DNA from 3 places in the Nocardioides endophyticus genome. Region 3 is predicted to be linked to each of the others. Evidence: riboswitches for the same ligand, from Rfam matches in the RefSeq annotation. Region 3 holds a riboswitch; each other region holds the start of a gene.
The links. A riboswitch is a leader RNA that binds a small molecule or an ion and turns the genes downstream of it on or off. The one in region 3 is predicted to bind cyclic di-AMP.
Positions count from the first base shown of each region.

Region 1: linked by a shared signal. The riboswitch ahead of ABEA33_RS06325 (C40 family peptidase) and the one ahead of ABEA33_RS07240 (transglycosylase family protein) in region 3 are both predicted to bind cyclic di-AMP.
Region 2: linked by a shared signal. The riboswitch ahead of ABEA33_RS24995 (C40 family peptidase) and the one ahead of ABEA33_RS07240 (transglycosylase family protein) in region 3 are both predicted to bind cyclic di-AMP.

Region 1 covers NZ_BAABKN010000009.1:91,212-98,632, forward strand. Annotated here, with positions in the region: gene ABEA33_RS06315 (ABC transporter ATP-binding protein) at 1-746, shown strand, start outside; gene ABEA33_RS06320 (ABC transporter ATP-binding protein) at 743-1,381, shown strand; cyclic di-AMP (ydaO/yuaA leader) riboswitch at 1,597-1,754, shown strand; gene ABEA33_RS06325 (C40 family peptidase) at 1,758-2,330, shown strand; gene ABEA33_RS06330 (hypothetical protein) at 2,346-2,960, opposite strand; gene ABEA33_RS06335 (hypothetical protein) at 3,139-3,540, shown strand; gene ABEA33_RS06340 (hypothetical protein) at 3,540-4,859, shown strand; gene ABEA33_RS06345 (matrixin family metalloprotease) at 4,906-6,024, shown strand; gene ABEA33_RS06350 (collagen-like triple helix repeat-containing protein) at 6,061-6,858, opposite strand; gene ABEA33_RS06355 (MFS transporter) at 6,917-7,421, shown strand, end outside.
Region 2 covers NZ_BAABKN010000036.1:93,881-101,301, forward strand. Annotated here, with positions in the region: gene ABEA33_RS24985 (NYN domain-containing protein) at 5-1,282, shown strand; gene ABEA33_RS24990 (hypothetical protein) at 1,348-1,554, shown strand; cyclic di-AMP (ydaO/yuaA leader) riboswitch at 1,739-1,936, shown strand; gene ABEA33_RS24995 (C40 family peptidase) at 1,950-2,933, shown strand; gene ABEA33_RS25000 (hypothetical protein) at 2,957-4,228, shown strand; gene ABEA33_RS25005 (M48 family metallopeptidase) at 4,225-5,466, shown strand; gene ABEA33_RS25010 (Flp family type IVb pilin) at 5,801-6,016, shown strand; gene ABEA33_RS25015 (Flp family type IVb pilin) at 6,108-6,293, shown strand; gene ABEA33_RS25020 (response regulator transcription factor) at 6,290-6,973, opposite strand; gene ABEA33_RS25025 (sensor histidine kinase) at 6,970-7,421, opposite strand, start outside.
Region 3 covers NZ_BAABKN010000009.1:249,283-256,703, reverse strand. Annotated here, with positions in the region: gene ABEA33_RS07245 (aminopeptidase P family protein) at 27-1,442, shown strand; gene ABEA33_RS07240 (transglycosylase family protein) at 1,467-1,787, opposite strand; cyclic di-AMP (ydaO/yuaA leader) riboswitch at 1,787-1,928, opposite strand; gene ABEA33_RS07235 (PGPGW domain-containing protein) at 2,074-2,475, shown strand; gene ABEA33_RS07230 (glycoside hydrolase family 6 protein) at 2,482-3,690, opposite strand; gene ABEA33_RS07225 (hypothetical protein) at 3,797-3,925, opposite strand; tRNA gene ABEA33_RS07220 (tRNA-Arg) at 4,221-4,297, shown strand; gene ABEA33_RS07215 (hypothetical protein) at 4,820-5,572, shown strand; gene ABEA33_RS07210 (SCO7613 C-terminal domain-containing membrane protein) at 5,663-7,421, shown strand, end outside.

The DNA.
Region 1 (7,421 bases), 160 kb from region 3:
TGCGCGGCATCGGGCTCGAGGTGCACCCCGGCGCCCTGACCGTCGTCGCCGGGCCGTCCGGCTCGGGCAAGAGCAGCCTGCTCACCATGCTCGGTGCCCGCGACCGCCCGAGCGCCGGGACCCTGACCGTGCTCGGCGGGGACATCGGGGCCGCCTCCACCCGTGACCTGCGCCAGCTGCGGCGCCGGCGGATCGGGTTCGTGCCGCAGCGTTCGGCGCTCGGGGTCTTCCCGCACCTGCGCGCCGTCGACCAGCTCCGGCAGGTCGCCGGTTGGCGAGGCGCCCGCACCGACGACCCCGCGGACGCGCTCGCCGCCGTCGGGCTCGGGCACCGTGCCGACCACCTGCCGCTCGCGCTCTCCGGCGGCGAGCAGCAGCGGCTCGCCGTCGCGCTCGCGCTCGCCGGCAGCCCCGCTCTCATCGTCGCCGACGAGCCGACCGCCGAGCTCGACCACGCCAACGCCGACGTCGTCGTCGATGCGCTCCTGGCGGCGGCAGCCGCCGGCGCGGCGGTCGTGATCAGTAGCCACGACGAGCGGATCATGCACCGCGCGGACCGACTGCTGCGGCTGCGCCACGGCGTCCTCTCCAGCGAGACCACCCGCCGCGACACCACTGGGGTCATCGACGCGACCGGCCGCCTGCAGCTGCCGCCGGCGGTGCTCGACCTCTTCCCATCACGGCGGGTCGTCGTCGAGATCGGGGCCGACGGCGTACGCCTGCGAGCTCCGGAGGAGGAGTCGTGATCGGGCTCGAGCTGGTGGAGATCGCGCACGGGTACGGCGTGGGGGAGCGCCGCGTCGAGGTCCTCCACGACGTCTCCCTGCGCGTCGAGCCGGGCGAGCTGGTCGCGCTCGCCGGGCCGTCGGGGTCCGGCAAGTCCACGGTCTGCCACCTGGCCGCCGGGATCGAGCGGCCGGACTGCGGCACGGCGTCTCTCGACGGTCGCCCGACCGTCGAGACGGCCGACTGGTCGCTGGTGGCCGTGGTGCCCCAGCAGCACGGCCTGCTCGCGGGCCTCACGGTCGAGGACAACATCGCGCTGCCGGCGCACCGGACCGGCGTCGACCCGGCGGAGGCCCTCGTCCGGCTGGCCTCCGCGCTCGACCTGACGGCGTTCGGGCGGCGCAGCGTCACGGAGACCTCGTTGGGCGAGCAGCAGCGGGTCGCGATCGCCCGAGCCCTGATCCTCGACCCGCGTCTCGCGGTGCTCGACGAGCCCACCGGGCACCAGGACGACGACCACGTCAGCCAGGTGATCGGGGCGCTCGCGGACGCCGCGCGGGCCGGGTCGGCGGTGCTCGTCGCGACCCACGACCAGCGGGTCTGGGAGGTCGCGCACCGCGTCGTACGCCTCGAGGACGGGCGCGTCCTGGCGTGAGAACCCGCTGAGTCACACCGCTCGAACTGTGTGATCTGCGTCCAATCGAACCCCGGATTCACGCGGGGGATGTGGCGTGCGCCACGGCAACCGCCGCTGGTGGAATCGCGATCGGCACTTCTGGTGGCTACCTTCGTTGACGATTGCACCAAGCACTACCGGTTCCCGAGCACGCCGAGTCCTGCCCGCTCATGGCACCGGTCCGCAAGGTCGGACAGTCCGTCCGGCCGACGATCACAAGTTGCACGGGCAGGAGTGGGGGAACCACCTTCGCGGTCTTCGGGCCGCTCGGGGTGAAGCCGCCGACTGGCGGCCGGGCACCTTCCTCGCCCGAACCCGACAGCTCACCTCGCAGGCGTGGGAAGGAAACCACGCTATGTCTCTCGCCCTGCCCACTCTTGCCCGCGCCTGCGGTCGCACCGGTGTCCGTGCCGCCCTCAGTGGCGCGCTCGCCGTCGGCCTGCTCACCTCCGCGCCGGTCTCCGACGTCCACGCCGCCACGGTCGGCACGCACGCCGTCTCCCAGGCGAAGGCCACGCCCAAGCACCACAAGCCGAAGCACCACAGGCCCAAGCCGAGCCGGGTGGAGCTGGCGATGCGGACCGCGGTTGCGCAGAAGGGCGACCCCTACGCGTACGGCGCGTCCGGGCCGCGCAGCTTCGACTGCTCCGGGCTGACCTTCTACAGCTTCCGTCGCGCGGGCTTCTCGCGGATCCCGCGGACCTCGTCGGCACAGGCGCACTTCGCGCGGCACATCTCCCGCGGGGCGATGAAGCGCGGCGACCTGATGTTCTTCACCGGCAGGGGCGGCGTCTACCACGTCGGCGTGTTCGCCGGGTGGGGCCACGGTCGCCGGCTGGTGCTGCACGCGCCGTACTCCGGCACCCGCGTCCGCACCGACCGGGTCTGGACGAACTCGTGGTTCCCGGGGACGCTGCGCGGTCGCTGACCGCTCGCCCGGGGCTCAGCGCCAGGTGAACGTCGCGAGGCTCTCGTCGATGATCTTCTGGCGCTCGGCCTCGGGCACCTTGTTCTCGAACTCGAAGTCGATGCCCGTCTGGAAGCCGTCGTTGAGCACTCCGAAGGTGTCCAGGTGGCTGTCCTTGTTGGGCGTGCCGCTGAGGTGGTAGAAGGTCAGCCCCGCGATCTCGACGTCCGGCTCGCGCTTCATGTCACCGAGCCGGCCCTGCAGCGCGGCCTTGGCCTGCAGGTCGACGGAGATCTCCGGGCCGGGGAACTCCAGCTGCGTGAGCCGTACGGCGCCGGTCCCGGTGGGCGGATTCGCCTCCGTGCCGAAGTCCAGGAAGTCCTCCAGCTGCTTCCACCCCTTCGGAGCGTTGATCGTGGCGTGCGGCATGTCCAGCAGCACGCCGGTCGCCGGGGTCACGCTGGCCGATGCCTCCTCGGTCGGGCTCGGCTCCGACGAGTCCGCGGTGGGCGACGCGGTTGCCGACGGTGTCTCCTCGGCCCCGGCCTTCGGGTCGTCGTCGCTGCAGCCGACGAGCGCCAGGACGAGGCCGGCAGCCGCCACGGCGGCGTACGCGCGAGAGCGCGCTGGGTGCGACACCGAGCCAGACACGGGAGCCTCCTGGTGGTCCGAGAACGTCGTCCTCAACCTTAACCAGCGCGGTCAGCGCCGAAACGCGGCCCGAGTCCGTGCCGGTCCGGAGGTTTTGCCCGCTCGCCAACGGGGGAAGTGGCCGTACGACGACGTGATCGACCAGCTGGACGCTTCATCGGGGGAAGGTGACGAACAGATGCAGGTGTTGGATGTTCTGACCACACTGGGGCTTCCGGAGGAGCTCATCAATCAGTGCCGCGACATCCTCCAGGAGCATGCGGGAGCTGTGGGGAAGGCGGCGCCACCGGAGTTGACCGGTCTCTACGGGGGGTCCGCGAAGGGCGCGATGTTCGACCACCACACCGCCGTCGCGCACAAGCACGTGATCGAGGCACTGGACCAGATGGTGCTCGGCCTGCAGGGCTTCGCCGACAACCTCGACGGCTTCGCCAAGGACCTGCACGAGAACGACCAGCAGGCCGCGGCGGACCTGACGCCGACCCGCAAGAGCCAGCTCGCCGACATCGGCAACTGCTTGGACAGTCCCGACCTGCGCACCAACACGACGTGCCAACCGCCCGCGGGAGGTGAGGGCTGATGGTGCGCGGACCTCAGGTCGAGCGGCTCACCACCGCCGTCACCGGCACCGAGCCGACCGTCGTCAGCACCGGAGCCAACGACTGGCGTCGATGCGGCACGTTGCTCGAGACGATCGCCGTCTACCTCCGGACCTCTTCCCAGGGAGTGCGGCACGCGATCGGCGGGCAGACCGGGCCCGCGGTGGACGCCGCGTTCCAGAAGTCGGCGGAGGCGATGACCCGCAAGGCCGCGGTGCTCGGCAATGGGGCCGGCGCCCTGGTCGCGGTGAGCGACGCGATGCAGGCGGCGGCCGACGTCCACACGACGATGACCGACATGGCCGCGCCCACGGCGTACCGCGCCCCGGTCGGCAACCCGACCGACGAGGAGCTCCAGCAGCAGGCGCAGAGCAAGGCGAAGGAGCAGGCCTTCGCCCAGGCGTACGCCGCGCAGGAGGAGAAGGCACGGGCCGCCGCCGATGCGCTCGACGAGGCCTTCGAGAAGCAGATCTTGACGATGAAGGAGATCCACGGCGAGCCCGACCCGCCGCTCCCGCCGCCTCCGCCGAAGCAGCAGCCAGGCAGTGCCGGCGGCTCCTCGGGTAGTGCTGGCAGTGGTGGTGCCGCGGCGGTGCCGCACCTCCAGGGGCGGCCGGGCGGCGGCCACGTCGAGGTCGGCTTCGTCCCCTCCAACAACGGACACCACGTCGACTACGCCCCGACGGGCGGGGGCCACGACTCCCACGGCAACGTCCCCGGTGGCGGGTCGACCGGATTCCCGGCGACCCCCGTCGATGGGACCGTGTCCGGTGGGTCCGGGACGCCTGGCTCACCCGGACTCGGCGGCATCGGCACTGCCGGAGCGACGGCTGGCGGCATGGCCGCCGGCCTGCTCGGTGCCAAGCTCACCGGTGCGCTCAAGGGCGGGCTGTTCCCGACCTCCGGCGGTGCGGCCGGCACTGCCGGTACGGCGGGCCGCGGCACGGCCGCGAGCGCCGTACGCGGCATCGGCAGCTCGGCGCGCGCGGGCGGGGCCGGCACCATCGGGCGCTCGGGTGCGGCGGCAGGATCCGGTGGCACTGCCGGCCGTGCGGGTGCCGGCGGCACCGGCGGCGCGGGTCGTTCCGGATCGGGCGCCGGGGCAGGACGCTCCGGCTCTGGCGGTCGCGCGGGAGCGAATGCCGGCGGCCGCGCAGGTGCGGGTGCCCGCGGTAGCGCTGGCGCCGGCGGTCGGTCCGGCCGCGGCAAGGACGACGAGAAGGGCAAGAAGAAGGAGCTCTTCGACGTGGGTGAGGACTGGGTCGACGACGAAGGTGCGGCGCCTGGCGTACTCGACTGACCAGCACCTTGCCAGAGCGCACCACCTTCTCGAAAGCGAAAGATCGATGACCTCACCCCTGCTGCGTCGTTTCTCCTACCTCGTCACGGGCGTTGTCGCCGCGGGGCTTCTCGCGGGGCCGGGCACCGGCCCGGCACCCGATGCCACGGCGGCCGCGTCGGCGACCTCCGTCGACAGCACCCGACTGGGCTCCGATTCGGACCCCGTCCGGGTGCGGAAGAGCTATCCGGTGGTCGCGAGCGCGCGCATCGGCACCGTCCAGGTCGGCAAGAAGATCCGGATCGTCGGGTCCGTCACGACCCGGCACCGGAAGCGCCCGGTGACCCTCACCGAGCGCAAGGGCCGCAAGTGGAAGGTGATCGCGCGCAAGAAGTCGAACCGCGTGGGCGCCTACGCGTTCAAGATCCCCGCCGGCCGCAAGGCCAAGGTCCGCGTGTTCCGGGTCGAGACCAAGCGGTTCCACGGACTGCGCGGCGGCACGACGCGGGCCCTGAAGATCAAGGTCGTCAAGGCGCCGCCGACCGCCCCCACCAACTTCGACGCGCCCGAGTACCTGCCGGCCGGGTACGTCGGCGCGGGCAGCACGACGTACGGGCCGGGCTGGGCGCTCTTCGCCGGTGGCTCGCGCTGGAACCCCTGCCGCACCATCCGCTGGGCCTACAACCCGACGGGGGAGAAGTACGCCGCGCTGCCGGACATGCAGCGCGCGTTCGCTCGCCTGGCCGGTATCTCGGGCCTGCGGTTCCGCTACGTCGGTGCCACCTCGTGGCGCTACCTCGGCAACCTCCAGGACCCGGCCTTCCCCGCGAGCACCGCGGACATCGCCGTCGGGTGGGCCAACGACAGCGAGCTGCCCACCCTCGCCGGCAACACCGTCGGCTACGGCGGCTGGTCCGGCCCCGAGGTTCGCGGCGCCGACGTGCAGTACCGGATCAGCAGGGGCTACCTCATCCTCGACAACGGCGCGACCCTCCAGCCTGGCTTCGACCAGGTCGGCTGGGGCTCGGTGTCGATGCACGAGATCATGCACGCTCTCGGCCTCGACCACGCCGGCGAGCCGGTCCAGATGATGTACCCCGAGCTCACCGCCAACAACGTCAACCCGGGCGCCGGCGACATCACCGGTCTCGGGAAGGTCGGGTCCGCGTCCGGCTGCCTGAACTGACAGCCGGCCCGCCTCGACTCCCCGGAGGCGTTGCGGTCAGCCGACCTTCGTGATGACGGCCTGCGCGCCGGCGACGACGTCCTGGGTCGTGTCGTCGGTGCGCAAGGACCCGCGGACGTAGATGGTCGTGGGCGTGGTGAGCTCGACGATCTGGCTGCCAGTGGTCTGCCCGGCGTTCGCGGGGTCCAGGGGGTCGTTACCGTCGGGCAGGTCTGCGGTGAAGAGCGTGCCGGGGATGTTGGTCGCCGATCCCGCGTCGGGTCCGCGGTAGAGGGTGACGACGCCGTAGTTCTCGGTGCTGGCCGGAGTCAGACTGTAGAACTGCGCCGTGACGTCGACGAGGTACCGCCCGGCCGCCAGGTCGAAGGTCAGCAGGTCGACCTCGGAGTCGCTACCCCCGTTGAGCTGGTCGGCCGGCAGTGGCACGATCCAGTACCCACCGCTCGGGACGGCGCCGGGAGTGGTCTCATCGGTGATCGACAGCGACACGTCGTTGACCCCAGGTGCGCCGTCGGTGCCGTTCGTGCCGGCGGCGCCGGTGTCGCCCTTCTCGCCCTTGTCCCCCTTCTCACCCTTCGCGCCCGGGGATCCCGGGGTGCCCTGACCGCCCCCGGCGATGGCCGCGCGCACGCCCGGCTTCAGCTTGTGGATGCCGACGCTCTCGGGAGCGATGTTGCGCGTCGTGATGGTGTGCTTCGCGATCTCATCGCCCGTGACGAGCTTGCCGGCGACGGCGCCGGTGGCGCTCCCGGCGATGAAGAGGCCGGCAGCGGCGACGACGGACAGACTGACCCAGCGCGCGCCCCGGTCGTCGACTGCTGGGTTCTGCCACATGGACCGTTCCCTTCCCGCCAGCCGCCTGCTTGCCGTACCGTACTAAGTACGAGAGGTGGTGGAGGGCTTGGACGCGGTGTCGGTCGTTGGGACACGTCCGGACGTCAGGGGCGGGAGTGGCCGCGCGATCTCGGGCGTCGCCGTGGCCGGCTACTACCTGGTCTCGGCGGTCGTGTCGCCGCTCGGCGGGCGCCTCGTGGGTCGCCTGGGTCCCGGGCTCGCCATGCGGCTCGCGTGCGGCGGCGCGAGCCTGGGCCTCGTGGGCATCGCCGTGGCCTCCGACGCGCACACCATCGTCATCGCCCTCACCCTGCTCGGTCTTCCCAACGCCCTGGTCCAACCGGCTGCCAACCAGGTCCTCTCCGACACGGTTCCCGTGCGTCGTCAGGGGGTGGCGTTCGGTCTCGTCCAGTCGGCGATCCCGTCGGCGACGCTGCTCAGTGGTGTCCTGCTCGCCGTCTTCGGGAGCCAGGACAGCTGGCGCGCGGCGGTCTGGTCGGTGGTGGCGCTCACGCTCGCGGCCCAACTCCTCATCCGCCTGCCGGCCAAGTCCGCGCGGATGG
Region 2 (7,421 bases), on a different contig from region 3:
CACCGTGTCCGCCGCCGAGCCTCTAGAGCTGGCCGGGCTGCCCGAGCCCGTCCGCACCCGCGTCGTCGCCCAGGTGGCCGACGTGCTGCCCGACGTGCCCACGCTTCCTCCCGCCGTACGACGACTGGCGACGTTCGCCCCCGCGCGGCGGGCCCGGCTCGGGGCGAGTGCCATCGCCGAGGCGCTCGTCGACGACGAGGTGAGGGAGCGGGTCGGAGTCCAGGTCGCCGCGCGACCGGAGCCCGACGAAGCCGACGACGTGGCGGTGGCCGCGCGCCTGTGGCTGACGCGGCCGGACGGATGGGCGGAGGCCCTGGCCGCACGGGTCGCCCGGATCGAGGAGTCCGTGACGGTCGGCGAGAGCCGCGAACTCGAGCGGTTGCGCAAGCGGCTCGCCGACGCCGAGCAGTCGGTGCGCGAGCTGCGCGCCGCCCAGCAGGCACGCGAGGACGAGCTCCGGGCGGAGCACCAGGCCGAGCACGCCTCCCTGCGGCGCCGGCTCGGTGAGGCGCGCGCCGCCGAGCGGGAGTCCCGGGCGAGAGCCGACCGGGGCGAGGCAGAGGTCGCACGGCTGCGCGCCGAGACCGAGTCCCGCGTCGCGGCCCTCGAGAAGGAGAACCGGCAGCTGCGTGGCCAGGTCGAGCGACGAGACGCCGAAGGCGTCCAGGCCCGACGCGATGCCCGCACGGAGCGCGACGAGGCGACGGTCCGGGCCCGCCTGCTCCTCGAGTCCGTGATCGACGCGGCCACCGGGCTGCGCCGCGAGCTCGGCCTCCCGACCGTCGAGGGCACACCGGCCGACCGGGTCGAGGCGGACGTCGCGGCCGCCGGCGTACGGACACCGAGCTCGGCCGGCGCCCTCGGGGCCGCGGACCCGGGACTGCTGGAGCAGTACCTCCACATGCCGCGGGCACGCCTGCTCGTCGACGGCTACAACGTCAGCAAGCGGGCCTGGCCGAGCTCGTCGCTGGAGGCTCAGCGCAACCGGCTGACCGCGGCGCTGGCGGCCCTGGTCGCGCGCACCGGCGCCGAGACGACAGTGGTCTTCGACGCCGCCGAGACGGACCACCGGCCGCCGGTCGTCGCCCCGCGCGGCGTACGCGTCCTCTACAGCCCGCGCGGCGTGATCGCCGACGACGTCATCCGCGACCTGGTGGCGGTCGAGCCGACCGGCCGGGTGGTCCTGGTGGTCACCGCGGACCGCGAGATCGCGGTCGACGTCGCCCGCGACGGGGCGCGCGTGGTCGACCCGGACGCGCTCCTGTCGCTCATCGCTCGCTGAGCCGACACGCCGGGCTCCGGTCCGACCGGTCCCCGTTGTCGGTGGTCCCTGTCACCGTTCCTGACATGAGGACGACAATCGACTGCGACACCTGCGAGGTACGCGGGCTGCACTGCCACGACTGTGTGGTCACGGTGCTGCTGGGCCCACCCCCCGAGCTCACCTTCGACGACGACGAGCAGCGCGCGCTCGACGTCCTGGCGGAGAGCGGACTGGTGCCGCCGCTGCGGCTGGTCCGGCCCGTCGACCCGCCGCACCTGGAGTCGGCCTGATCGGGCCCCTGTGACCGGTGTGACGGATGTGACGCATGGGACACGTGCGGTCCGGATTCGGACGGGGCGTGCACAAACTCACTGTAAAAACCGGCGCGACACCGGTTGAAAGTTTGGCTGGTCCGTACCTCTCCGACTAGCCTCAGGCGTTCAGGTGGCCGGGGAGTGAATCACTCGGATTTGCGCGGCCACCGCGCTGAGTCCGGACTCGTCGACCTGTCGAGGAGCCCGGAGCCGGGGAACCATCGGTGGCGGGCCAGCCCGCTGCCAGGGGTGAATCCCCGCGAAGGACTCGACCACCTGTGTCGGAGCCGGACCGGGGTAGGGCAAATGTCGTGCCCGAATCCGTCAGCTCACCCGGTAGGCGTACGACGTACAAGGGAGAACTCCTGCTCGTGCAGAAGAGCCGGAAGCGCCTCATCACCATGCTCTCGGGTTGCGCCATGATCGCCGCTGTCGGCTTCATGCCCTCGACCCCCGCTCAGGCCGAGCCGAACATCGACGACGTGCAGAAGCGTGTCGACCGGCTCTACCACGAGGCCGAGCAGGCCCAGGAGCGCTACAACGACGCCAAGCTCGAGCTGCGCGACCTGCAGGGCGACCTGGACTCCCTCGAGGCAGACCAGGACCGCCAGGACGCCGCGTTCGAGGACGTTCGCGACCAGGTCCAGGACTCGATCGTGCGTCAGTACGAGGGCGAGAGCCTGTCCAACGTCGGTCAGGTCGTCGTCTCCGACGACCCGCAGACCTTCCTCGCGCAGCTGTCGACGATGTCGGCCTTCAACGACCTCCAGTCGCAGCTGTTCGACAAGTACGCCACCGAGGCCGAGGCGCTCGGCATCCGGCAGGACGCCACCGAGAAGCGCGCCGCCGACGTCGCCGAGACGGAGAAGCAGCTCGCCAAGGAGAAGGCGATCGTCGACGACAAGCTCGCCGAGGCCAAGACCGTCCTCGGTGACCTGAAGGAGAAGGAGCGCGAGGAGATGCTCTCGCGCGGCGTCGTACGGGTCCCGTCCGACGTGCCCGCCTCCGGTCGTGCGGCCGCTGCCGTCCAGTACGCGCTCGCCCAGGTCGGCGACAGCTACGTGTACGGCGCCGCCGGCCCCAACGCCTTCGACTGCTCGGGCCTGACCATGATGGCCTGGGCCCAGGCGGGCGTCGGCCTGCCGCACTCGTCCAGCGCCCAGTTCGGCAGCGGACCGCACATCGCCATGGGCGACCTGCAGCCGGGCGACCTGGTCTTCTACTACAGCCCGATCAGCCACGTGGGCATGTACATCGGCAACGGCATGATCGTGCACGCTGCCAACCCCGGCACCGGCGTCGTCGTCTCCTCGGTCTCCTCGATGCCCTACTCGGGCGCGGTGCGACCCGGCTAGGACTCACGAGACACAATGCCGAGGTGAGCAGCCTCGACCAGCGAGTGAAGGCCGGTCGCCCCCGATGGTGGGCGACCGGCCCTCTGCTGTTCGGGGGAGTGCTCTGCCTGCTCGTGGCGTCCGGCCTGCTGGCCTGGTCGCTCACCCGCGACGACCCGTACGTCGCGCCGAGGCCGCCGGCTGCTGCGCCGAGCGTCGACCGGACGCTCGCCGGCGGCACGCTGGCGGCGTTCGCGAGCGCCGTACGCGACGGGGACCGGGAGGCGGCACGCGCGCTCGCTCCCGCGGACGATCCCGCCGCCGGGGACATCCTGGCAGCCCTGGTCGCGAACGCCGAGGCCTTGGACGTGTCCGACTTCTCGGTGCGCTACGTCGACGACGACGGCGCTCCCTCCTCCGACGGTGCCTGGGACGCGGCCGTCGACGCGGTCTGGCGCTTCCGTGGGTTCGACCGGGTCTCGGCCCGAGCCGAGATCGACGCGCACCTCGTCGACGTCGGCGACCGGGTCGCGCTCACAGGCTTCGGCGGTGGCGGGCGGGTCTCACCCGTGTGGCTCTCCGGCCCGGTCCAGGTGCGACGCACCCCGTCGACCCTGGTCGTCGTCGCTGGGGGTCCCCGGGAGGCCGACCGCTACGCCGCCCGTGCCGAGGCCGCGGTGCCGGTCGTGCGCGCGGTGCTGCCCGCCTGGCGTCGCGGCCTGGTCGTCGAGGTGCCCGCGTCGACGGACGGGCTCGAGCAGGCCCTGGGCGCCGCCGACGGCGACTACGACCAGATCGCGGCGGTGACGACGTCGGCCGACGGGTCGACGGTCCCGGACGCGCCCGTCCACGTCTTCGCCAACCCCGAGGTCTTCGGGAGCCTGCAGCGCACCGGGGCCCAGGTGGTGATGAGCCACGAGGCCACCCACGTCGCCGCGGGCGCCTGGGACAGCCGGACGCCGCTCTGGCTGCTGGAGGGCTTCGCCGACTACGTGGCGCTGCGCGACGTCGACCTGCCGGTCGAGCAGTCGGCGGCCCAGATCATCGCCGCCGTACGACGCAGCGGTCCGCCGCGCCAGCTCCCGGACGCCGCGGCGTTCGGCACGCGTACGCCGCGGCTGGGCGCGACGTACGAGAGCGCCTGGCTGGCCTGCAAGGTGCTCGCCGAGCAGCGCGGGGAGCCGGCCCTGGTCGCCTTCTACCGCGCCGTCGACCGGGGCCAGTCGGTGGGTGCCGCCCTCCGGGCAGAGGCGGACCTTTCCGTGCCCGAGCTGACCGCCGAGTGGCGGGACCTGCTGTCAGGGTTGGCCGCATGATCGCTCCCGACCGTCGCATTGCCCTCGTCGTCACGCTCGTCGGCGGCCTCGCGTTCGTCGTGCTCGCCGTGCTGCTGGTGCCCTGGCACCCGGTGCCCGGCGGCACCCCCGATCCGGCGCCCGCGTCATCGGTCTTCACCGCCGCGGAGATCGCCCGCGGTGAGGACTACGCGCGGTGGGCACGCGTCTGGAGCTGGAGCTCGCTCGCGGTCTCGCTGGTGGTGTCGTGCGTGCTCGGCTTCAGCCGCTGGGGACCGCGGCTGGTCGGACTGCTGCGGGGCTGGTGGTGGGTGCGGGTCGTGCTGGCGGTCGCCGCGGTCGTGGTCATCGGGCGGGTCATCACGCTGCCGTTCGCGGTGCTGATGCGGCGCCACGTGCTCGACAACGGACTCAGCAACCAGGCATGGAGCGGGTTCGCGGCCGACCTGGTGCGCACCGAGGCCGTGCAGATCGTGGCGACCTCGGTGCTGCTGGTGGTGCTCGTCGGCTGCGCCCGGCGCTGGAGCCGCGCCTGGCCGGCCGTCGCCGGCGGGCTGCTCGGCATCCTGGTGCTGCTCGGATCCTTCGTCTACCCGGTGATCGTCGAGCCGATCTTCAACGACTTCACCTCCCTCCCCGACGGGCCGCTGCGCACGGAGGTCCTCCAGCTGGCCGAGCGTGAGGGCGTGCCGGTCGATGACGTGCTGGTCGCCGACGCGTCGCGGCGTACGACCACGCTGAACGCCTACGTGTCGGGCTTCGGTGGCACCCGGCGGGTCGTCCTCTACGACAACCTCGTCGACGACGTCCCGCGCGACCAAGCGCTCTCCGTGGTCGCCCACGAGCTCGCGCACGCCAAGCACGACGACGTACGCACGGGGTCGCTGCTGGGTGCCGCCGGCGCGGTCTTCGGCATCGGCCTGCTGGCTCTGGTGCTCGGAGCCCTGGCAGCGCGGGGACGTCCCCCGATGCGTGACCCGGCCGTCGTACCGCTGATGCTCGCGCTCCTGGCGATCGGCACCCTGCTCGCGTCACCGGTCCAGAACACGATCAGCCGCCAGATCGAGACCCGCGCCGACGTCGACGCGCTCGAGGTCACCCACGACGCCGCCGCCTTCGAGGCCGTCCAGCGCCAGCTCGCGCTGCGCTCGCTCGCCGATCCGATGCCGCCGCGGATCACGCAGTTCTGGTTCGGGTCGCATCCCCTCGGCCTGACCCGGATCGCGATCGCGCGCCAGCTTGACGAGCGCGGGTTCTAGGGCGGGGGACGAAGCTCGGCGGGTGCATCGAGGTAGGTGCCGCGGGGCCTGCGGTGAGCCAGCAACCGTTGTGCGTTCTGGAACGGTTGCCCACGCACCGCCGCCCGCCACCACTGTCACGCGATCGCGTGACCGTACGTCGACGCCCGACCGTCAGGTCGTGCGGCTGGACCTTCGGCCGACGGGCATGGCCCGAACGGACTACTCCGGTCGAGACCATCACCCGATCCCGCTCAACCGCTGGGGAGACGACGATTCCCTTCAACGGGGCACGCCCCAGACCGGCAGAACCGGTACCTCCACCGGCCCGGTGCGAACTTGAAGGGATTCACCCATGTTGGAGCACCTGCGCAACCTCCTCCAGGCCCGTCGCGTCGACCGTGACGAGGCCGGAGCCTCCGCCGTCGAGTACGGCCTGCTCGTGGCCGGTATCGCGGCCCTCATCGTCGCCGTCGTCTTCCTCTTCGGCGGCATGATCAGCGACACGTTCAACGACACGTGCGCCACGATCCAGGCCGACGGTCAGAGCACCAGCAACAGCTGCACCTGATCGATCACACACCGACTTCGGCCGTGGTCCGCTACCCCCGCAAAGCGGACCACGGTCGAAACCTATTTGTACCCGGATCGACGGAGGGGTCATGCAGCATCAGGACGAACGCGGCTCATCGGCCGTCGAGTACGGCATGATGATCGCCGGCATCGCGGCCGTGGTCGCGTCCGTCGTCTTCCTGTTGGGCGGCACTGTACGAGACACGCTGTTCGACCCGGGCTGCGACGAGCTGGCCGGGCACATGGCCGCCAACGGCGCCAGCGCGAACTGCTAGACCCTGAGCGTGTCCACGCTCGAGAGCAGGCCGGTGCGCATCGCGATCACGATCGCCTGAGCACGATTGGCGGCTCCGAGCTTCTGGTAGATCCGGGCGACGTGCGTCTTCGCCGTCGACCGGCTGATGTACAGCTCGGCGGCGATCTCGCCGATTCCCTGGCCGTCGGCGAGCAACCGGAGGATCTCGGTCTCTCGGTCGGAGAGCCGGCCCGACTCCCGGGCCGCCCGACGACCGAGGGCCTGGAGCAGACCGGCCGCTGCGAACGACCGCGGTGACACCACGGAACGGCGGGCCGCGTTGACCACGTCGGAGGAGGGGGCGTCCTTGCCGACCAGCGCCGACGCGCCCGCGTCCATCGCGGCCAGCAGCGGCCGGTCACCCGTGTGCATGGTGAGCACCACCAGGCCGGCGCGGTCGTTGCCCCGTCGTACGGCGCGCACGATGTCGATGCCGGTGCCGTCAGGCAGCTGGAGGTCGGTCACCACGACGTCGGGCCGGAGCTCGGCGTACGCCGCCATCGCGCCCTCGACGTTGCAGGCGACGCCGACGACGGCCAGGTCGTCCTCCCGGTCGAAGACGCCGCGCAGGCCTGCCCGGACCAGGTCGTGGTCGTCGACGAGCAGCACCCTGATCGGGGTGTCGGTCGTCCTGGGGGTGGAGGTGGAAGTGGAAGTCATGCGGGGACCCTTCCTGGCTGAGACCCGAAGTCCGAGTCGAGGTCGTCAGTCGTGGACGCGCCTGGCGCCCTGACCTTGAGCACCACACCGCCACCAGGACGGGTGGTCAGCACGAGCTCGGCGCCGATGAGGCGTGCGCGCTCGCGCATGATCTGGAGGCCGTGGGAGTCGGCACGCGCGGTGCCCAGCCCACAGCCGTTGTCGCTGACGCTCACCTCGGCGTACGGCGCCGCGACCCGACAGGTGACCCAGATGTCGGTCGCGCCTGAGTGCCGCACCGCATTGGTGATCGCCTCCTGCCCGATCCGGAGCAGCTCCGCCTCGACCTCCGGGCGGAGCCGGGTGCCGGCTTCCGCGGCTCGCACGTGGAACGCGATGCCGGTGAGTGTCTGGACGTTGCGGGCCAGGTCCTCGAGCGCGGCGCCCAGGCTCTGCCCGGGGCCGGTGT
Region 3 (7,421 bases):
CCGGAAACGCGGCGTACAGTGGCCGGGTGAGCGAGAACGAGACCGGTACCGAACCCAAGACCGAGTCGCACGACCCGGCCGTCCCGGCAGCGTACGCCGCGTTCATGCGGGAGGGCTGGGGCGAGCGTGAGCTCGACCTTCCCGTCGCCGCGGTCGCGGGCCCGGCGGCACAGCGTCGTACCCGGCTCGCCGAGGCGTTCCCCGGCGAGCGGCTGGTGCTTCCGGCAGGCGGCTTCAAGGTGCGTTCCTACGACACCGACTACCGCTTCCGGCCCGACACCGCCCACACCTACTTCTCCGGCAACCAGACCAGCGACGCCGTCCTGGTCATCGCCGACGGCGAGTCCGTGCTCTACGCGAGACCCCGCTCGTCGCGGGACACCGACGAGTTCTTCCGGGACCGGCAGTACGGCGAGCTCTGGGCCGGCCGTCGCCCGTCGCTGAAGGAGATGTCGGACTCGCTGGGACTCGAGGTCCGCCACATCGACCAGCTCGACGCCATGTTGCAGGGCACCGGCAAGACCCGCGTCCTGCGAGGGCTCTCGGCCCACGTCGACCGGATGGTCGCCGCCGACGAGACGCGCGACAGCGACTTCGCCCGGGTCGCCTCCGAGCTGCGCCTGATCAAGGACGACTGGGAGGTCGCGCAGCTCCAGGAGGCGTGCGACATCACCACGCTCGGCTTCGAGGACGTCGTCCGCGAGTGGGACCGCGTGCTCGAGTTCGGCGAGCGCTGGGTCGAGGGCACCTTCTTCCGACGCGCCCGCGCGATGGGCAACGACATCGGCTACGACTCGATCGTCGGTGGCGGGAAGCACGCCACCACGCTGCACTGGATCGAGAACTCCGGGCCGATCACGCCCGGCGAGCTGGTGCTGCTCGACATGGGCGTCGAGAACACCTCGCTCTACACCGCCGACGTCACCCGCACCCTGCCCGTCGACGGCACCTTCACCGACCTGCAGCGGGAGCTCTACGACCTCGTGTACGCCGCGCAGCAGGCCGGCATCGAGGCGCTCAAGCCGGGTGAGACCTTCCGGGTGGGCCACAACGCCGCGATGGACGTGCTCGCCCACGGGCTCGAGGACCTCGAGCTGCTGCCGGTCAGCGCCGAGGAGGCGCTCGACCCCGAGAGCCGGGTCTACGCCCGCTGGACCCTGCACGGCACCAGCCACATGCTCGGCATGGACGTGCACGACTGCGGCCAGGCCGCACCCGAGTCGTACGCCGAGGGCACCCTCGCCGAGGGCATGGTGCTGACGGTCGAGCCCGGGCTGTACTTCCAGGAGGACGACCTCCTGGTCCCCGAGGAGCTGCGCGGCATCGGCATCCGGATCGAGGACGACATCCTCATCACGGCCGGCGGATCACAGAACCTCAGCGCCGCTCTCCCCCGGACCTCCACCGAGGTCGAGGAGTGGATGGCCCGCCTGCGCGGCTGACCACCCCCTCCTCGCCGTACGACGTCAGGCGCAGCTGGGCCAGGCGCCCCAGCCCTGACCGTTCTGGATCCGCTCCGCGACCTTGATCTGCTCGCGCTTGGTGGCGCCGTGTGGGTAGCGGGCGAACTTGCGGCCGCCGTACCCGTCCCAGGTGGACTTGCTGATCTGGAGGCCACCGAAGTAGCCGTTGCCGGTGGCGATGTGCCAGCGGCCCCCGGACTCGCAGTGTGCGATCCGGTCCCACTTCCGGATCGGGGCCGCCTGGGCAGATGTGTCCATTGCCACGACGGGGACGAGCGTGGTCGCCGCCAGGGCGGCAGCGGACGCCAGAGTGCGCATGCGCATGTGTTTCTCCTCGACGCCTGCGGAGTTAGCTGTCGGGTTCGGGCGGAGATTGCCCGGCCGCGCGTGGCGGCTGCACCCCAAGGGTCGTCGTACGACCCGGAGACCTGGGTCCCCCGTCCCCGTCCTCGGTGTTCGAGTCACCCACTGCCGGACGGGGCTCGGCGTGGCGGCGGGCGGCCCCGGTCTGCCGGGACCCCTCGACGGTAGGTCGAGAGTCGCGCTCATCCAAATTGCCTGGGCCGAAACTCGCTCAGTTGCCTCTCAGGCCGGGCTGTCACCCTGAGGCGTGCCCGATCACTCCCTCTCGCCGCGTGCCCACGCCCTGCTGACCCGCGTCGAGGCGTGGTCCAACGCCGGCCCGGTCCGCGCCGTGATGGTGAAGGTGCTCGTCACGGTCGGCGGCCCGCTCCTGATCGCCGCCGGCGTCGCGATGCTGGTCCTTCCCGGACCCGGGCTCGTCGTGATCGCTCTGGGCTTCGCGCTGCTCGCGCTCGAGTACCAGTGGGCGCGCCACGCCCTCGGCCTCCTCGGCCATGGGCTGTCCCGGGTCCGCGCCGTTGTCTTCCCCCGCGAAGGCTCCCGCGCCCGCCGCATGGCCGGTCTCGTCGCCACCGCCGGCTTCATCGTCGCCACCACCGCGGCGACCTCGGCGATCACAGCACTGATCGGCACCCAGGCCCTCGCCTGACCCCCGTCACGGAGTGCTGAGCAACGGCCCCGGCCACGGCGTCGACCTCGCCATGGTCAGCGCCCGCTTCATCATGAACGGGTCGGCCTGGTTGTAGAGCCAGGGTCGGCCGAACCAGACGAAACCGTCGACGTAGCGCCGTGCCAGGGCCCGGTCTCCCTCCGACAGACCCCACCTCGGGTCGGCGGTGCGGACGGTCGGCGGGATCCCGAGGGTGACGCACCGGGTCTGGATGGCGGTGCGGCAGACGCGGGCGTTGTCCTTCAGGTCCTTCCTGCCCTCCGGGATCATGTCGTTCCACATCGTCGGGCGACCGCTCTTCGCGGTGTCGATGATGAAGTGCTTGGTCCCGTAGCCAGCACGCCGCAGCGCCGCCACGATCTTCGTCCCGTGGGCGATGTTCTCGGCGGGCCCGGTGTAGTGCGTCGAGTCGAGGGCGAAGCCGCGGGCGTACTCGACGCCGGTGCTCATGAGGAGCTGCGCGCACCGCTCGGGGTCGTTGCCGCGACCGTTCTCGCACCAGTCGGCGGCGCCGGCGTCGATGTAGACACTGGTGCGGGACAGCGCGGACAGCCTCTGGGTGGCGTACGTCAGGAGCCGCGACTTCGCCGCCCTGTCCGGCGTGCACCAGAGGAACGGCCCGTCGGGCTGCATCACGACGAGCATCGGGGTGTCCGCGATGCCCGCGGCCAGCTCGTTGATCCAACGCTTGTAGCTGCGCCTCTCCTGCGGCGTCGAGCGCCGCTCACAGGCCTCGTGCTCCCACGGCTTCATCCGGAATACGGCGATCTGGACGAGCTTGTCCGGATCGCCCGCCTGGGCGGACGCGATGTGGCTCTCGGCGGTTGCCCGGATGCCGTTGTCGGGGACGAACGTCCCGTACCACTTGGTCTTCGGGCGCATCCCGATCTTCGCCAGCAGCTCGCGCTTCTTCCCGTTCGAGGCGAGGAACGGGCCCGACGTCTGGTCCTGCGGGCCCTGATAGACGCCCCAGACCCGGTCGGCCAGCGGGTTCGACCTGTTCTCGTCGTACGGTCGCTCGGCCTGCTGCCACACCTCTGTCGACGGCGCGAGCGTCCCCCGGGCGTACGCCGTCGCGGGCGCGTCCACCTGGGCGGATGCGAGCGAGTACGGCGCGCCGACGATCCCGCTGACGCAGGCGAAGGCGAGCACGGTGGTGACGGCACGTCGCAGACCGAGGCGGCGGAAGAGCATCTGTGGAACTCCAGGGTTCAGGGTCCGGATGGCTCAGGGTGCAGTCCGGACGCCGTACGCCTTCACAGATCGGCAGGCCTGCCTGCGAGATGAGGCTTACAACCGGCTAGGGCAGGCGGACTATCAGGTCCTCGACACCGGCCACGGCCGCGACCAGGACAAGCAGCGCGACCAGCACGCACCACGCCGCTGCCTGGACATCCCGAGTTGGGTGATCGCCTCGCTGCACAGTCATGACATTCCCTCCGTCGCCCGGCCGAGTTCCGGTCGACTAGCGATCCCATCGTGCTCCGGCTGACGACGGACCGTCGATCCCTCCCGGATCACGAGTCGGACACAAATCCTCCGACGGCCTCGGGTCCGGTTGAGCGGACTCCTACCCGTCCACGGCGGGCACCGCGCACAGCCACGATCGACTGGGTGCCAGACCGCCGTGCGCTCTGGTGCATACTGACCCGGGCGGTTTCTAGCCGGGCGGAACTACACCGGGGTCATGCCGAGGGTTGTTCCGACCGTAGTTCCGACCCTTGGCCTCCGTAGCTCAGCTGGATAGAGCAGCGGCCTTCTAATCCGCTGGTCGCAGGTTCGAGTCCTGCCGGGGGCGCCATCCGGAACCGCCGATCGACCTGCGCACCTAGAGAGTCGCGACGCGCATGGAGCACGTGGCGTGACGCCTGGCTGGAATCGAAGACAACTGGGGCTCGAGTCCTAGAGGCTGAGCACATGGCTCTCGTCGAACTGGCTCCCCTGGGTGACTAGCGCGTCCCGTCGGACTCGGCGTAGCAGGCCAGCGGCGCACCAACACGTGTCTGCGCGACATCTCCTGGCTCAGCGCCGCCGACATCGCGAGGAAGAGGTCCGCGCTGATCGTGAAAGGGACGCGCTTCTCAGGTCGGAACGTGCCAGTGCGTTGGACCGAGTATCGAGGGAGCGCGCCTCGGAGGTCAGGTCCAGGCAGCTGGGCCGCGCTCGTCGCGGTGTCGGCGCTTCGGCAGCGTTGCTTCTGCTCTGCCTGTACGCAGTGGCCCGACTCGGGCCGGTCCTGGTCGCACCGAATCCAGCCCCGTACGAGGCTGCCGACTACCTCTCCGTCCTCATCGAGATAGACGCGGACGTTGGATTCACCGAAATGGCCCCTATCATCTCGTGGCACATCGCACCGCCGGATGCGACCGGCAGGCTGAGCACGTTCACCTTCGGATTCCAGGACGATCTCACCCGTCAGGGGCCGACCAGAGTGTCGGCGACCATCCGCGGATCGAGTCGAATCCTCCAGAAGTGCGGCGTCACCGTCCCGGGCTCCGGCGGTCAGATCGACGTCCCGATCGACTCCTTCGTCGGATCCCTCCGCGGTTCATCGACGGCTGAGGTCACGCTGTCCTCGGACGAGGCCAGCAGTGACACCGCCGTCTTCTGCGAGATCGATCCGGCCGACCTCTGGCGCGACCATGCCGGCACCAGGTCGCTCAGCGTGCCTTCTGTCGACGTCGTGTTCCCGACAGGCAAGAGCATCACGCAGAAGCGCCAGGTCGAGAGAGTCTGGAGCGAGCAGTTCGACCCCATGCGGGTCGTTGTGCTGGGCGGCTCGAACTTCCAGTACGAGAACGCCAGCCAGCCGACGACCGGCGGCTTCTCTCGCGTGGGCGACGTCAGCTGGCACGTCCCGTTCCACCCGACGCGGGGCATCGGAAGGTATGAGACCGCGACCCGCGACTGGACCTTTCGAGCGCAGAGATTCTCGGCGTCGTTCAACGACGTGACCTGGAACCAGACGTTCAACCTGGCGCTTCTCGTCACCGGCTTCACGCTGGGCCTCATCCCCACCCTGTTGATCTGGATGGGCAACGCGGCGTTGCGCTTGCGTCGACTCCGCGACACCTAGCCAGAGGACACCATCGCAGCCGTCGCACTCTGCGCCATCTAGGTCCGCGTACTCACGACAGCGACCACCGCCCGATGGGTCAATGAGCGCATGGCCCGCTACGCAGACCCGTTCTCCTGTCCCGACTGCAGCGCGCGACTACCGATCGACGTGTCCCGGTGCCCGAGCTGCCGGATCGATCTGCGCGGTCCTCTCGCCTCCGAGCTGCTGCAGACGTTGCGCAAGGCCGACGATCTGCTCGCGCGGTTGCGGACTGAGTCCGCGAAGCAGCCGGCGGCCGCCGAGCGCACGCCGTACCCGGCTCCGACGCCTGCTCCCCGACAACGGCGGGGTCTGAGCGGCGCCTCGGTGCCACGGATTCTGCTCTCGCTCGGAGCGCTCTGCCTGCTCGTCGCCGCGGTGATCTTCCTGGCAGTCGCGTGGACCTGGCTCGGGGTCGGAGGGCGTACGGCGGTGCTCGTCGGCCTCACTCTCGTGAGCGGTGGCCTCGGGGTCGCCTTGGGCCGGCGCAAGCTGCGGGTCGCCGGCGACGCGCTGACGACCGTCTCGCTCGGACTGCTGGCCCTCGACGTCGTCGGCGCCGACAACGCGGGGTGGCTCGGGGGCCTTTCCGACGGTGTCCTCGTCGCCGTCAGCAGCGGCACGGTGCTGGTCGCAGCACTCGCGCTCAGCACCGCCACCCGCCTCGGTGCCCCGCAGTTCGTCGCGGCGCTCGCCCTGTCCGGCGTCGGCTTCGGCCTCCTGGGTGCGACTGAGCGGTGGCAGCTGGTCGCCGCACTCGTCGTGGTCGGGTACGCCGCCCTGGCGGCGCTCACCCGACTCCACTCGCTGATGATCCTGTGGGTCGCCGCTCTGGTCGGCGGCGGACTGTGGTGGGCCGGGTTTGCTTTCTCGGGGCTGAGCGAGGCAACCAGCAATGCCACCTGGCGCGCGCTGTGGCTCGACGGCCACGGCTACGCGCTACTCGCTGCATCGCTGCTCGTGCTGCTCCCGCTCCTCGTCGACCGCAAGCACAGGTTCGTGGTCCAGGCCCTGACCACCTGTGCTGCCGTACTGGTCACCATCACCGTCGCGGTGCCGGCCGTCGACGAGAGCGCAACGACCTTGGCCCTGACGGGGCTCGCAGTGCTCGCCACCTGGACCGCGGTCGCCGTGGTCGCGCCCTCCCGGTGGCGGATCGTCGCGCTGGTCTCGATGGCACCGGGCGCCGCGCCGGTCCTGAGCGTGGTGGCAGCACTCGCGGTCCAGGCGGCGGTCAACGCCGCCAACACCGCTCCCCCGTTCACCGCCACGGTCGGCCTGCGGCTCGGCGACCCCGACCCCGTGGCAGCACCGCTCCTCCTCGCAGTCGGTGTCGCCGCGCTCGTGGGTGCTGTCGAGGCGCTGGCATCGCGGACCGGGACCCTGCTCGTCGCTGGCGGCACGCTCGTCGCGGTCAGCGTGGTCGCCACACTAGCGCTCTACCCGGTCCCCCTGTGGGTCATCACCACCGGACTCGCCGCGATCAGCGCGGCGCTCCTCGCCGACGCCGTACGCCGTGGAGATGCGGTGGGTGCGGTCGAGGCCAGTGCCAGCGGCCTCGTGCTGCTGGCCGCCCTCGCCGTGGCGGTGCCGAGTCCCGCACTGACCACCGTCGTTGCCGCCCTGGGCGTCGCCGCAGCCGCAGCCGTCCGGTGGCGCGGCGCCTTCTCGATGGCCGCCGAGGCCGGCGGTCTGCTTCTCCCGATGGCGGCGGGCGGCCTTGTCTGGTCGGGCCTGGCAACGGCCGGCGTGGCGCCGGAGTGGCGGGCGCTGCCTGTGCTCGTCCTCGTCGGCGTGCTCGCGATCGGCCTCGCCGAGCACGAGGTCG